2 regions of the Lentzea chajnantorensis genome follow, and region 1 is predicted to be linked to the other one. Evidence: riboswitches for the same ligand, from Rfam matches in the RefSeq annotation. Region 1 holds a riboswitch; the other holds the start of a gene.

Region 1 (7,273 bases):
GTCCGCCGGCGCGGTCGGCCTGATCGCCTGGCACCGGGCGTGGTGGCCCAAGACGTGCGCGATCGCCCTCCTGCTCGCCGGCCCGATCGCCGGTGCCTGGGTCGGCAGCCACGTCCTGCGCGCCGAGACCCACCCGCTCCGCCTGGCCGCCGACGAGGGCCGCACGACCACGGTGACCGCGGAGTTGAGCACGAGACCGCGTGGCATCCGGGCCGCGGGGTTCGGCGGGCACCAGGCCGGGGTGGACCACGTCGTCGTCACCGCGACGGCGAACGGGGCCACCGTCGTCATCCTCGCGCCGGCCGCGCAGTGGCGTGATCTGCTGCCCGGTCAGCGGGTCACGGTGAAGGGCTCGCTCGCGCCGCCGAGACCGGGCGACCTCACCTCCGCCCTGCTCCGGGTCCGCGGGCCACCGGCGGACGTGCAGCCGCCACCGGCCTGGCAGCGCTGGGCCGACCACCTCCGCGACGGCCTGAGCAGGGCCAGCGCCACCCTCGGCGAGGAGGAGGCGGGACTGCTGCCCGCGTTGGTGGTGGGCGACACCGAGCACATGGTGCCGCGCGTCGTCGACGAGTTCCGGACAGCGGGCCTGGCCCACCTGCTCGCGGTGAGCGGCGCGAACCTGGCCATCGTCTGCGGCGCGGTCTACCTGCTGCTGCGGAAGACCGGTCCGCGCAAGGCGGCGGTGGGTGCGTTGGTGGCACTCGTGGGGTTTGTGGCCCTGGCCGGTCCCGAGCCGAGCGTGCTGCGGGCCGCGGTGATGGGTGCCGTCGCGTTGCTGGCGCTGTTCATCGGCCGCGAACGGTCAGCGCTGCCGTCGTTGGCGACGACGGTGCTCGTCCTGGTGCTCGTCGATCCGGCGCTGGGAGCCGATCCCGGGTTCGCGTTGTCCGTGACGGCCACGGCGGCGTTGGTGCTCGTGGCACCGAGATGGGCACGCAGGCTGAAGGAACGCGGTGTGCCGCAAGGGTTCGCCGAAGCACTTGCCGTGCCCGCGGTCGCCAGCCTCGCGACGGCTCCGCTCGTGGTCGGGTTGTCGGGGCAGATCAGCCTCGTGTCGGTGCTCGCGAACCTGGCCGTCGCACCGGTGGTGGCACCCGCGACGGTGCTGGGTGTGGTGGCGGCGGTCATCGCGCCGCTGTTCCCACCGGCTGCCGAGGTGGTGGTGCACGTGGCCGGGCCGGCCGTGACGTGGCTGGTCCTGGTCGGGCGGCACGCGGCGACGGTGCCGGGTGCGTCGCTGAGCTGGCCGGAGGGCTGGGTCGGCGGGCTCGCGCTGGCGGTGGTCACGGCGATCGTCTTCCTGTTGTTGCGCAACAAGAAGACGCGGGTGCTGACGGTCGCGCTCCTCGTCGGCGGCTTCGTGGCGCTGGTGCCGATGCGGACCATCGCGCCGATGTGGCCACCGGCCGGCTGGAAAGTCGTGAGCTGCGACGTCGGCCAAGGCGACGCGCTCGTGCTGGCCACTGCGGAGGCCGACCGCGCGGTTGTGGTCGACACCGGGCCCGACCCCGGCGCGATCGACCGGTGCCTGAGGACGTTGGGGATCACGCGGATCCCGCTGATCGTGCTGTCGCACCTGCACGCCGACCACATCGGCGGTCTGCAGGCGGTGCTCGCCGGGCGTGCGGTGGGCGCGGTGGCGGTGGGACCGCTCAAGGAGCCGGCGTGGGCGTGGAAGGAGGTCAACGAGCAGGCGCGCGCGAATGGCGTGCGGGTGCTGGAACCGAAGGCGGGTGAGCGGTTCGCCTGGCCGGGGCTGGAACTGGAGGTGCTGGGCCCGCGGCGGCAACCGGTCGTCGCGGAGACGAACACGGTCGTGAACGACTACTCGCTCGTACTGCGGGCCACCACACCCGCGGGCCGGGTGCTGCTCACCGGTGACGTCGAACTGGCCGGCCAGGCCGCGTTGCTGGGGGAGCGGGACCTGGGGGCCGAGGTGCTCAAGGTGCCCCACCACGGCTCACGTTCCTCGTTGCCCGCGTTCCTGGAACGCGTGCGACCGCGGATCGCACTGGTGAGCGTCGGCACCGGCAACCGCTACGGGCACCCGAGCCCGCAGGTGATCGACGCGCTGCGGGCGGGTGGCGCCCTGGTGTTGCGCACGGACAAGGACGGCGACCTGGCGGTGTTGCCAGGAAGCCGAGTCGTACGAAGGAAAAGGAGAAGGAAGATGGACCAGGTCTGGATCAGGCTCCACAACGCGCGCTACCCGATTCCCGGCGGCACGCCCGGTTTCGCCTGGGCGATGTGGCAGCCCGGTTACCCCGCCACCCAGTGGCCGCACGACGAACTGAAGCCCGACTTCGCCTACTACCTCTGCGAAACACTGGAGGACGGCAGCCGCGCCATCACCTACCGCGCCCGCGCCACGCACGTGCTGCCACCCACGGAGGCCGCCGACGCGGACGCCGCCTACGACCTCGTCGCCGAGCACGTGTTCGACGACGGCATGCGCATCGCCCCGGACGTCTGGCACGAGTACCACTACAACGCCCTCAAAGCAGAAGCCCCGTGGCCGCAACGGATCGTGGCCTGGCGCGCCGAGGTGGAACCGGTCGGCCCGCACGTTCGCGACGAGCTGCGCCGCTTCCCGCGCACGGGCTGGACGAAGTCGGCCGCGATCACCCTCTGACGCTCACCGCGTGAAACGACGCGGTCCGGGGACGCGGACGTCCCCGGACCGGGAGGAGGTGATCTGCTGAACGAACGACCTAGCCCAGTGCCTTGAGCACGGCCTCGGCCGACGGCGGCACAGTGGCGCGCGGGCCGATCGTGTCGCCGAGGGCGTCGAGGGTCTTGAGGCCGTCACCGGTGATCAGCAGGACGGTCTCGCCGTCGGGGTCGAGCTGGCCCGTCTCGATCAGCTTCTTCGCCGTCGCCACGGTCACGCCGCCGGCGGTCTCGGCGAAGATGCCCTCGGTGCGGGCGAGGAGCTTGATGCCCTCGACGACCTCTTCGTCGGTCACGTCCTCGATGGCGCCGTTGGTGCGGCGGACCGTGTCGAGCACGTACGGGCCGTCGGCGGGGGCACCGATCGCCAGCGAGCGGGCGATGGTGTCGGGGCGGACCGGGCGGATGACGTCGTGGCCGTCCTTGAAGGCGGTGGACACGGGCGAGCAGCCGGTGGCCTGGGCGCCGAACACGCGGTACGGGGAGGCCTCGACGAGGTCGAGCTGGCCGAGCTCGCGGAAGGCCTTGTCGATCTTGGTGAGCTGGGAGCCGGAGGCGACCGGCACGACGATCTGGTCGGGCAGGCGCCAGCCGAGCTGCTCGGCGACCTCGTAGCCGAGGGTCTTGGAGCCCTCCGCGTAGTACGGGCGGACGTTGACGTTCACGAACGCCCAGTCCTCGTGTTCGGCGGCGAGCTCCTGGGCGAGGCGGTTGACGTCGTCGTAGTTGCCGTCGACGGCGATCAGGGCGCCCTCGTAGACGGCGCTCATGAGGATCTTGGCGCGTTCCAGGGAGGAGGGGACCAGTACGACGGACTCCCAGCCGGCGCGGGCGGCGGCCGCGGCGACGGCGTTGGCGAGGTTGCCGGTGGAGGGGCAGGCCAGGACCTTGAAGCCGAGCTCGCGGGCGGCGGCCAGTGCCACGCCGACCACGCGGTCCTTGAAGGAGTGGGTGGGGTTGCCGGTGTCGTCCTTCACCCAGACCTTGCGTACGCCCAGCGCCTTCGCGAGGCGGTCGGCCTCGACCAGGCGGGTGCCGCCGGGGTCGGTGTTCGGGTGCTGTTCCACAGTGGACGGAACGGGCAGAAGGCCGCGGTAGCGCCAGATCGAGCGGGGGCCGGCCTCGATGTCCTCGCGCCGCACCTTGCCGAAGTCGTAGGCCACTTCCAGCGGCCCGAAACACTCGAGACAGGCGTATTCCGGAGCGAGAGGGGTCTCATTTCCGCACTCACGGCACAGCAGCGCGCGGGCGGGGCCGAGGTCGAACTTGGTGCTCGTGGGCACAGTGACAGCAGTCATCGCGAGGTATCTCCTCATCTTTCCCGCGAAATCGAACGGGTCGGAATTGGCACCGTGATCGTCTGCGCATAGCGCTGACGCCGGTTGCCGGGGCTTCTTCGGGCCGGTCCCTCTGCCCCTCTGGATGAGCGGTGTTCAGTTGTGGCCACCAACGTACGGCACGTCTCCGCCGCTCGGCCACAAACGTCCACGATTCGGGACGTGGGAGGATGCGGAGCGTGAGCGCACCGGAGTCACTGCACCTCGTCGTCGGCGAGGAGGAGTTGCTGGTCGAACGCGCAGTTCGGGCGGCACTCGAGGCCGCGCGCGCGGTCGACGCGTCGGCCGACCTGACCCGCGTTCAGGTGAGCGATCTCACGCCGCCGGAGCTCGCCGAGCTGGTGAGCCCGTCGCTGTTCGCCGAGGGCCGGGTGATCGTCCTGCAGAACGCGCAGGACATCAGCAAGGAGATCGCCGACACGGTGCTCTCCTACCTCAAGGCGCCCGCGGACGGGGTGACGCTCGTCGTCGTGCACACCGGTGGCGGCCGCAGCAAGGCGGCCAAGGACCTGCCCGGCCAGCTGAAGAAGGCCGGTGCGGCGGTCACCGAGTGCGGCAAGGTCACCAAGTCGGCCGAGCGCGAGGCGTTCGTGCGCAACGAGGTGCGGCAGGCAGGCGGCAAGATCGACCCCGAGGCGGTCGCGACGCTCATCGACGCCGTGGGCACGAACCTGCGCGAGCTCGCCGCGGCGGCCTCCCAGCTGGTGTCGGACACCGACGGCAAGGTGACGGTCGAGGAGATCCGCCGCTACCACCAGGGCAAGGCCGAGGTGACCGGTTTCGCCGTCGCGGAGAAGGCCGTCACCGGTGACCGTGCGGGCGCGATGGAGTCGTTGCGGTGGGCCATGCAGCTCGGTGTGCCGCACGTGCTGGTCGCCGACGCGCTGGCGGACGCGGTGCGCACGGTCGCACGCGTCTCCGCGGTGGGCCGGGCCGACCCGTTCAGCCTGGCCGGTCCGCTCGGCATGCCGCCGTGGAAGATCAAGAAAGCTCAGGCGCAGGCCCGCGGCTGGGAGCAGGCGGGTCTCGCGGACGCGATGCAGGTGGTCGCGGGGCTCAACGCCGACGTGAAGGGCGTGGCCGCCGACGCCGACTACGCGCTGGAGCGCGCCGTGCTGCGGATCGTGGCGGCACACGGCCGCCGGTAGCACCCTCGCGGCGTTCCCGCGGAACCGTCCACGCACCGGAATTGACCGTGCCGCGCCAGCTTCCGCACGGAACGGCGCGTCGTGAAGCCCAATGAGGTGAATGCGTGGAGCGACTCCATGGCCCTCATCCCCACCAGAACAGCGAAAAGGGCCCGCTCCACGAGGAGCGAGCCCTTCCCGACGGCTCTGAGGTGAGCGGAATCAGCCCTCGAGCTGGTTCGCGCGCAGCGCCATCGCCGACTTCTTGTTGGCGGCCTGGTTGGCGTGGATGACGCCCTTGGTGGCGGCCTTGTCGAGCTTGCGGGACGCGTCCTGCAGCAGCTCCAGGGCCTTCGCCTTGTCACCGGCCTCGGCAGCCTCGCGGAACTTGCGGATGGCCGTCTTGAGGGACGACTTGACCGACTTGTTGCGCAGGCGCGCCTTCTCGTTGGTCTTGATCCGCTTGAGCTGGGACTTGATGTTCGCCATGCGACATCACCCTTCTGTGTCGAAACCGGAGTTCGTGACGCGCTTGGTCGGCACCGGCGAGAGCCGGCTCTCCTCCACGGCGGAGCGCCGCGCGTTCACGACGACGAAGGATATCAGGCCAGCTCAGCGCACCGTGAACCCGGCCTGGTCGGCACGAGCTGACAGCACGAACGCCGTGGAAGCGGTTCAATGCTGCTGAAACGCCTGTTCAGCGTGCCGCAGTGACCGGTCAACCCGCGTCCGGTTCCGGTTCCGGTTTTTTCGGCGGACGGCCGCGGCGCGGCATCTTCTTCGCTTCACCGGGCAGCCGGCCTGCCTCCGCCAGCGCACGCCGCAGCAGGAACTCGATCTGCGCGTTGGTGCTGCGCAGCTCGTCGTTCGCCCACCTGCTCAACGCGTCGTGCACGGCCGGGTCGAGCCTGAGCAGAACGCTTTTGCGCTCCGCCATCAGGTGTACAGCGACCCGGTGTTGACCACGGGCTGGGTGGAGCGGTCACCGCACAGGACGACGAGCAGGTTCGAGACCATCGCCGCCTTGCGCTCCTCGTCGAGCTCCACGACGTCGTGCGCGGCGAGCCGTTCCAGCGCGAGCTCGACCATGCCGACGGCGCCCTCGACGATCCGGGTGCGGGCCGCCACGACCGCGCCCGCCTGCTGCCGCTGCAACATGGCGTGGGCGATCTCCGGCGCGTACGCGAGGTGCGTGAGCCGCGACTCGATGACCTTCACGCCCGCGGACTGCACGCGTGCCGAGATCTCGATCGCGAGCGTCTCGGTGATCTCGTCCGCGTTCTCCCGCAGCGACAGCCCCGCCCCCTCGTGGTTGTCGTACGGGTAGCTCGTCGCGATGTGCCGGACCGCGGTCTCGGTCTGGATGCCCACGAACCGCACGAAGTCGTCGACCTCGAACCGTGCGCGCGCGGTGTCCTCGACCTGCCACACGACCACGGCGGCGATCTCGATCGGGTTGCCGTCCGCGTCGTTGACCTTCAGCGTCTGCGTCTCGTGGTTGCGGATGCGGGTGGAGATCTTCTCCCGCGTCGTCAGCGGGTTCGCCCACCGCAGGCCGTCCGAGCGGACCGTGCCGACGTAGCGGCCGAGGAACTGCAGCACCCGCGCCTCACCGGGCGCGACGGTGAACAGCCCCTTCATCAGCAGCGACGCCGCCAGGAGCACCAGCACCCCCGCGACCAGCAGCCCCGCCGACGGCTCGCCGCCGTTGGCCTCCGCGACCCTGACTCCCTCGATGATCGTCCACACGCCCACCGCGAACACCGCCAACCCTGCGAAGAACATCGGCAGACCGGCGATCTCCCGTGCGTGCTTCTCGCGCACGACAGGTGCCGGCATGTGCACTGTCGTGTCGATGGTTGCGCTCATCCAGACCCCCTGGTGAAGTAGTATCTAAGTGATATCACTTTTTTGCGGTTGATCGCAAGTTAGGCTGAGCCGCATGAGGGTGAAGAAGCAGCGTGTGGCCGCGTACGGGGTGTGCGTCGACGAGGCGGACCGGATCCTGCTGGCGCGCTGGCTTGGCCCAACGGGCAAACGTTGGATCCTCCCCGGCGGTGGCATCGAGCACGGCGAGCACCCGTACGACGCGGTCGTCCGCGAGGTCGAGGAGGAGACCGGGTTCACCGTCGAGGT
Region 2 (7,273 bases), 5.3 Mb from region 1:
CGGGTGCGCAGGTCGTGCACCGGCAGACCGGCGAGCTCCTGCGGCAGCACGGCGGCCTCGACCACTCCGAGGTGCACGGGAATGCCGCGCTCCAGCGCGCGCGTCCACTCGTGGCGCACGTACGCGGAGGCGAGCGCGGCCGGCGACACCAGCAACAGCAGCGCGTCGGCCTGCTCCAGGCCCTCGTCCAGTGCCGCGGCCCAGTCCGTGCCCGGCCGCAGCCGCTGCACGTCGAGCCACGGGTCGAGGCCGGCCCGCGCCCCCAGCACGGCCGCCGCCTCCTCGGCGAAGTGGAACTCCCGCCGTGAGTAGCTGATGAAAACCCGTTGCGCCCCCACCCCGGTCACCGGCCCATGATCGCGGTCGGGCGCCGCCGCGAACAGGGGCAAACGCAGCAGGGGTGCACTGGAACCGGGCCACAACGCCGCACGGCCGCACCGGGGCAGGACCCGGTGCGGCCGTGCGGGTGTTCAGAACGCGATCAGGCCGCCGTCGCCCACAGGGTGTAGGCGATCACGTCCGCGTTGCGGTCCAACGCGGTCGCGTTGACGTTGGCCGAGGTGTCGCAGGACCGGTGGTAGCACCGGTCGAACGCGACACCGGAGGAGCCGCCCCACTTCTGCGCCTGGGCCGAGGTCTTGATGCCCTCGGCGCCGGTGAACGTGCCACCGACCGGGATGCCGGCGCGGGCGAACGCGGCGTGGTCGGACCGGCCGCCGACGCTGGTCAGCTCGGTCTGGACGCCGATCGAGGAGAACCCGGCCTGCAGCCGCTGCTGCAGCGCGAGGGAGCCGGAGGGCTGGCCGGACGCGCTGTAGACGAAGTAGCCGGGGTTCGGCGAGCCGGTCATGTCGAAGTTCAGGTAGGTCTTGATCTTCGAACGCTCGGTCGTCGACAGCGAGTTCACGTAGTACGTGGAACCGACCAGGCCGAGCTCCTCCGCGCCCCACCAGGCGAAGCGCAGGTGCTTGGTGGGAGCGAACCCGGTGGCCTTCACCTGGAGGGCGACCTCCAGGATCGAGGCGGAACCGGTGCCGTTGTCGTTGATGCCGGGACCGGCGCTGACGCTGTCGAGGTGACCGCCGAGCATCACGACGTTGTTCGCGTCGCCGCCGGGGTAGTCCGCGATCAGGTTGTAGCCGGTGGCGCCGTTGCTGGTGAACGACTGGACGCGGGTGGTGAAGCCGGCCGCGTCCAGCTTGCCCTTCACCCAGTTCACCGAGGCCAGGTAACCGGGCCTGCCGTGGGCGCGGTTGCCGCCGTTGGCGGTGGCGATCGACTGGAGCTGGTTCAGGTGCGCCTGGACGTTCGCGACGCTGATGTCGGGTGCTGCCAGGACCGCCGGAGCGGCCGCTTGCGCCGGCGCGGTTCCGGCCACCGTCAGGGCGGCCGCCAGCGCGATCAGGATCCTCATGGTTCAACTCCGTGCAGGGTAGGGATTGAGCCACTGATCAACATGCTCTGCCGTGCATGAGCCGCGCTAGGGGCGAAGGTCGGTTTCGCGTCGGATTAGTTCAACTCGGTGGTGATCAACCAGAATGGTCCGGGTGGGTGATGTCACGGTTGTCCTGGGCGTCGGTGCCGCGGTCCTGCTGATCTCCGTGATCGCGGTCCGGGTGTCGATCCGCCTCGGGCTGCCCTCACTCCTGCTGTACCTGGGCATCGGCGTGCTCCTGGGCGAGTCGGTGCTCGGCATCGACTTCGAAGACGCCGGCCTCACCCAGTCCCTCGGGATCGCGGCGCTGGTGCTGATCCTGACCGAGGGCGGGCTGACGACCCGGTGGCACGCGGTCAAGACCTCGCTCTGGCTGGGCGTCGCACTGTCCACAGTGGCCGTTGCGGTGAGCGTCGCCATCACCGGAACCGCGCTGCACCACCTGCTGGGCCTCGACTGGCGGATGGCGCTGCTCTGGGGTGCGGTGCTGTCGTCCACGGACGCGGCGGCCGTGTTCAGCGTCCTGCGGTCGCTGGGGGTGGGGGCACGGCTCACCGGCGCGCTCGAACTGGAGTCCGGCCTCAACGACGCGCCCGTCTACATCGCGGTCGTGCTGCTCGCCTCGTCCGACCAGATCTCGTGGACGGCACCGCTGCTGGTGCTCTACGAGCTGGGAGCGGGCGCGCTGATCGGCGTCGCGCTCGGCTGGCTGGGCGGCACGGGACTGCGGCACGCGGCCCTGCCCGCCACCGGCCTCTACCCGCTCGCCACCGTCGCCGTCTGCGTGATCGCCTACACCGCGGGCGACCTGGCGCACGCGTCCGGTTTCCTCGCCACCTACGTCGCCGCGCTGGTCCTGGGCAACGCCCGGCTGCCGCACCGCGCCGACACCCTGTCGTTCGCCGAGGGGCTCGGCTGGCTGGCCCAGATCGGCCTGTTCGTCCTGCTCGGCCTCTACGCCTCGCCGTCCCGGCTGCTCGACGTGCTGGTGCCCGCGCTGATCGCGGGCGTGGTGCTCACGTTCGTGGCGCGCCCGCTGTCGGTGGTGCTGTCGTTGCTGCCGTTCAAGGTGCCGTGGCGGGAACAGGCGTTCCTCTCCTGGTCGGGGCTGCGCGGCGCGGTGCCGATCGTGTTCGCGCTGATCCCGCTCATCCAGGGCGTCGAGGGTGCGCGCGAGCTGGTCGACGCGGTGTTCCTGCTGGTCATCGTCCTCACGGTGGTGCAGGGCACGACGCTGCCGTTCCTCGCGCGGCGGCTCGGGCTGGTCAACGCGAGCGAGCCGCAGGAGGTCCAGGTCGACTCCTCGCCGCTGGACGAGCTCGGCGCCGAGCTGCTGCAGGTGCACATCCAGCGCGGGTCGAAGCTGCACGGCGTCTACATGACCGAGCTGCGCATGCCCACCGGCGCCACGGTGAGCCTCGTGGTGCGCTCGGGCAAGAGCTTCACGCCACTTCCGACGACCCGGCTGCAGACCGGCGACCAGTTGCTCATCGTGACCACAGAAGAGGCGCGCGACGCCACCGAACGGCGGGTTCGCGCCGTGGACCGGGCCGGTCGTTACGCGCGGTGGAAGGGCGAGACCGGCGAATAGTCGGTCCCCGACGCTTCTCACGATGTGATCAGGTGTCGACGGATCGTGACGCGCCCGCTAACGTCGTCGGCAGGTCATGAGAGCCAGCGTCAAGCCCAAGCTTGCTGGCCGGCAACCCTCCAACCGCGGTGGGGTGCCCTTGGTGAGGACCTGGTCCGGCGCGCAGGGCGCCGGTCAAGCGCGGGCCTCCGAGAAGGCCCCCCGGCCCAGGAGGCAGCTCGATGACGCTCGCGATCACCCCGGACACCACCACCAAGGTTCCCGCCGTCGTCGGTTCCGACCTGCGCGTCCCGCTGGTGACCGGAGAGCGCGTCACCTACGCCAACCTCGACCACGCCGCCTCCGCCCCCTGCCTGCGGGAGGTGCGCGACGCCGTCGACGAGCTGCTGCCCTGGTACGCGAGCGTGCACCGCGGCGCCGGCTTCGCCTCCCAGGTGTCGACCCGCGTCTACGAGCAGGCGCGTGACCGCGTCCGGCGGTTCGTGGGCGCCCGCTCCACCGACGCCGTCGTCTTCACCCGCAACACCACTGACGCGCTGAACCTGCTGGCCCGCAGCGTGCCCAAGGGCACCGCGGTCGTGCTGTTCGACAGCGAGCACCACGCCGCGCTGCTGCCGTGGCGCGGGCCGAACGTGCAGCGCATCTCCACTCCTTCCTCGTCCGGCGCGGCACTCGTCGCGCTGGACCGGGCGTTGGCCGCCGCCCCGGTCGGTCCTCGGCTCGTGATCGTCACCGGGGCGTCCAACGTCACGGGGGAGCTGTGGCCGGTCGCCGAGCTCGCGAAGGTCGCCCGCAGGCACGGCGCCCGCATCGCGCTCGACGCCGCGCAGCTCGCCCCGCACCGCCCGATCGACGCCCGTGAGCTGGGCGTGGACTACCTGGCGTTCTCCGGCCACAAGATCTACGCGCCGTTCGGCGCCGGTGTGCTCGTCGGCCGGTCCGACTGGTTGCAGCAGGCCCAGCCCTACCTGGTGGGCGGCGGCGCCACGGCGAAGGTGACCGACCACGGCGACCGGCTCGGCGTCGCGTGGTCCGCGGTGCCGGAGCGGCACGAGGCGGGCAGCCCGAACGTCATCGGCGTGCACGCGCTGGCCGCGGCCTGCGAGATCCTGTCGCGGCACTGGGAGCAGACGATCGCGCACGAGCAGGAGCTGCTGCAGCGGCTGCGGGACGGCCTGCGCGCCATCCCCGGCCTGCGCGAGCTCTCGATCCTCACCGACGTCGACCGCGTGGGCGTCGTGAGCTTCACGGTCCCCGGCTTCGACGCGGGCTTCCTCGCGGCGGCGCTGTCGGCCGAGTACGGCGTCGGCGTGCGTGACGGCGCGTTCTGCGCCCATGTGGTCGTGGGACGTCTGGTGAAGAAGGCCGGTTCGCACGAAGACCGCGCCGTGCGCGCGTCGATCGGTCTCGGGACGACGGCCGAGCACGTGGACCGTTTGGTGGCCGCGCTGCGCACTCTCGTCACCGAAGGTCCGAAGTGGACCTACGCGCAGCGCGACGGCCGCTGGGTGGCCGAGGACGACAGCCGAACCCTGCCGCCGTTCCTCGCGTAGTCCAGGTAGTGGACAATGACCTGGTGAGTGACGAGTCCAAGGCCCCGGCGAAGGCCGCTGACGAGACTGCCGAGGAGCAGTCCAGCGCGCCGGAACCGGTCGCAGAGCCGCAGGTCGCGCCTGTGGTGACCGCTGAGGCCGAGGACCGGCGCGAGATCGAGCAGCCCGAGCGGGCGCTGACGGTCTCCGAGCCGGACGCCGAACCCGAGTTCTCGATCACCGGCTCGCTGCCGGAGCCGCGGACCACCTACCTCGCGGTGCTGGCCGCCGGTGTGCTGGCGCTGGACGTCCTCACGAAAGTCCTCTCCGTGGCGTTCCTGGAGCGGTCAGAGCCGATCCAGCTGTTCGGCGGGCTGCTGCACCTGACGTTCGTCCGCAATCCCGGTGCCGCCTTCGGGCTGGCCGAGGGGTGGACGTGGATCCTCGCGCTGATCGCGTTCGGGGTCGTCGGGTTCATCACCTGGATCGCGCGCGACCTGCGCTCGACGCCCTGGGCGGTCGGTCTCGGGCTGGTGCTCGGCGGCGCCGTCGGCAACCTCGCCGACCGGCTGTTCCGCGCGCCCGGCCCGATGCGCGGCCACGTGGTGGACTTCCTGTCGTTGTTCGACCCGTTCGGCCAGGTGTGGCCGGTGTTCAACGTCGCCGACATGGCGATCGTCTGCGGTGGCGCGACGATCATCGTCTTGGCGCTGCTGCAGCACGACTACGACGGGACGGTTCACAAGGAGAAGATCGACGCGTGAGCGGATACCGAACGCTGCCCATTCCCGACGGTCTGGACGGCATGCGCGTCGACGCGGGCCTCGCGAAGCTGCTGGGCCTGTCCCGCACCGCGGTGGCCGCCATCGCCGACGCCGACGACGTGCTGATCGACGGCCGGGTCGTGGGCAAGTCCGACCGGCTCACGGCCGGCGCGATGCTGGAGATCACCCTGCCGGCCCCGCCGCAGCCGGTGACCGTGCAGGCCATCCCGGTCGAGGGCCTGGTCGTGATCCACGAGGACGACGACATCATCGTCGTGGACAAGCCCGTCGGCGTGGCCGTGCACCCCTCGCCGGGCTGGACCGGCCCGACCGTCGTGGGCGGTCTCGCCGCCGCCGGTCACCGGGTCGCGACCTCGGGTGCCGCGGAACGCCAGGGCGTCGTGCACCGCCTCGACGTCGGCACCACCGGCGTGATGGTCGTCGCGAAGTCCGAGTCGGCGTACTCGGCGCTCAAGCACGCGTTCAAGGAGCGGACCGTCGACAAGGTCTACCACGCGATCGTCCAGGGCCACCCGGACCCGATCAAGGGCACCATCGACGCGCCGATCGACCGGCACCCCAAGCACGACTACAAGTTCGCCGTGATGAACTCCGGCAAGCCGTCGATCACCCACTACGAGGTGATCGAGGCGTTCCGCGCGGCGTCGTTCGTCGAGGTGCACCTGGAGACCGGCCGCACGCACCAGATCCGCGTGCACTTCTCGGCGCTGCACCACCCGTGCGTGGGCGACCTGACCTACGGCGCGGACCCCACGCTGGCCAAGCGGCTCGGCGTGGCGCGGCAGTGGCTGCACGCGCGCCAGCTCGGGTTCCACCACCCCGGCACGGGCGAGTGGGTCACCTACACCTCCGAGTACCCGGCGGACCTCGCCGCGTCCCTGGAGCAGCTGCGCGAGGAAGGCTGACCGCAGGCCGATTGCGTCTGGGTAAATCACCGGTTGACGACGTTTCATTTGATGTTGATCGGTGCCGCTCATAGCGTTCTCGGCATGAACCTCACCGTCCTAGCCGCCTCCGGCCGCACCGGCCTCGCCCTCACCCGGCAGGCCCTGGCCCGCGGCCACGCGGTCACGGCGATCGCCCGCGATCCCGGCAAGATCGCGCTCGACCACCCGGACCTGCGCAAGGTCGCGGGTGACGTGGCCGACCCGGCGAGCCTCGCCGTCGCCGGGGGCACCGTCGTCCTCTCCGGCCTCGGCACGGACCGGCCCGGTGTCCTGCTCGACGGTGCGAAGGCCGTCGTCGCCGCCGGACCGGAACGGGTCATCTGGCTCGGCGCGTACGGCACCGGCCCGTCGCGCGCGGCCGCCGGTGATGGTGGCCGTGTGCTGGAGGAGTTCCTCGGCGACCGGATCGCCGACAAGGTGGCGGCCGACGAGACCGTCCTCGCCGCCGGTGGCACGGTCTTCCACGCCGGTGTGCTCTCCGACGGGCCGCTCAGCCCCGAGCGGCGCACGGTCGGGCTGGACGCCGCGCCGCCGTTCGACCTCACCGCTCAGGTCAGCCGCGAGACCGTGGCCGCGGCGATGCTCGACGAGGCCGAGTCGCCGCGGTTCGCCGGTGCCGTCGCGCTACCGCTGGACCACCTCGGCGAATGACGCCCGCACCTGCTCGCGCAACCACGCGTGGGCGAGGTCGGAGTCGTAGCGCTGGTGCCAGTTGCAGTTCACCGGTGCCGGCGGCGACTCGACCGGCAACGGCAGGGTGACGAGCCCGAACGCCTCGATCAGCGGGCGGCACAGGATCGCCGTGGTGGTGACCAGCGCGTGGCTCGCGACCGCGATCTGCAGTGCGGAGTGGACGGTCGCCACCGTCGCGATCACCCTGCGCTGCAAGCCTTCCGCTGCCAACAGGTCGTCGATCGGCGCGGTGAGCCGGCCGCGGCGGGACACCACGACGTGCGGGTGTGCCGCGTACGCCGGGAGGTCGA

The links. A riboswitch is a leader RNA that binds a small molecule or an ion and turns the genes downstream of it on or off. The one in region 1 is predicted to bind S-adenosylmethionine.
Region 2: linked by a shared signal. The riboswitch ahead of ACVDFE_RS14450 (aminotransferase class V-fold PLP-dependent enzyme) and the one ahead of thrC (threonine synthase) in region 1 are both predicted to bind S-adenosylmethionine.

What each region holds. Positions count from the first base shown of each region.
Region 1 is NZ_JBSDZT010000002.1:8,108,013-8,115,285, reverse strand. Features, by position in the region: gene ACVDFE_RS38845 (DNA internalization-related competence protein ComEC/Rec2) at 1-2,635, shown strand, start outside; gene thrC (threonine synthase) at 2,715-3,971, opposite strand; SAM riboswitch class I at 3,983-4,102, opposite strand; gene holA (DNA polymerase III subunit delta) at 4,181-5,158, shown strand; gene rpsT (30S ribosomal protein S20) at 5,360-5,626, opposite strand; gene ACVDFE_RS38825 (hypothetical protein) at 5,856-6,074, opposite strand; gene ACVDFE_RS38820 (SPFH domain-containing protein) at 6,074-7,006, opposite strand; gene ACVDFE_RS38815 (NUDIX hydrolase) at 7,080-7,273, shown strand, end outside.
Region 2 is NZ_JBSDZT010000002.1:2,780,400-2,787,672, forward strand. Features, by position in the region: gene ACVDFE_RS14435 (toll/interleukin-1 receptor domain-containing protein) at 1-347, opposite strand, end outside; gene ACVDFE_RS14440 (M28 family metallopeptidase) at 482-1,414, opposite strand; gene ACVDFE_RS14445 (potassium/proton antiporter) at 1,548-3,026, shown strand; SAM riboswitch class IV at 3,099-3,213, shown strand; gene ACVDFE_RS14450 (aminotransferase class V-fold PLP-dependent enzyme) at 3,248-4,579, shown strand; gene lspA (signal peptidase II) at 4,603-5,322, shown strand; gene ACVDFE_RS14460 (RluA family pseudouridine synthase) at 5,364-6,248, shown strand; gene ACVDFE_RS14465 (NAD(P)-dependent oxidoreductase) at 6,333-6,941, shown strand; gene ACVDFE_RS14470 (LysR family transcriptional regulator) at 6,915-7,273, opposite strand, start outside.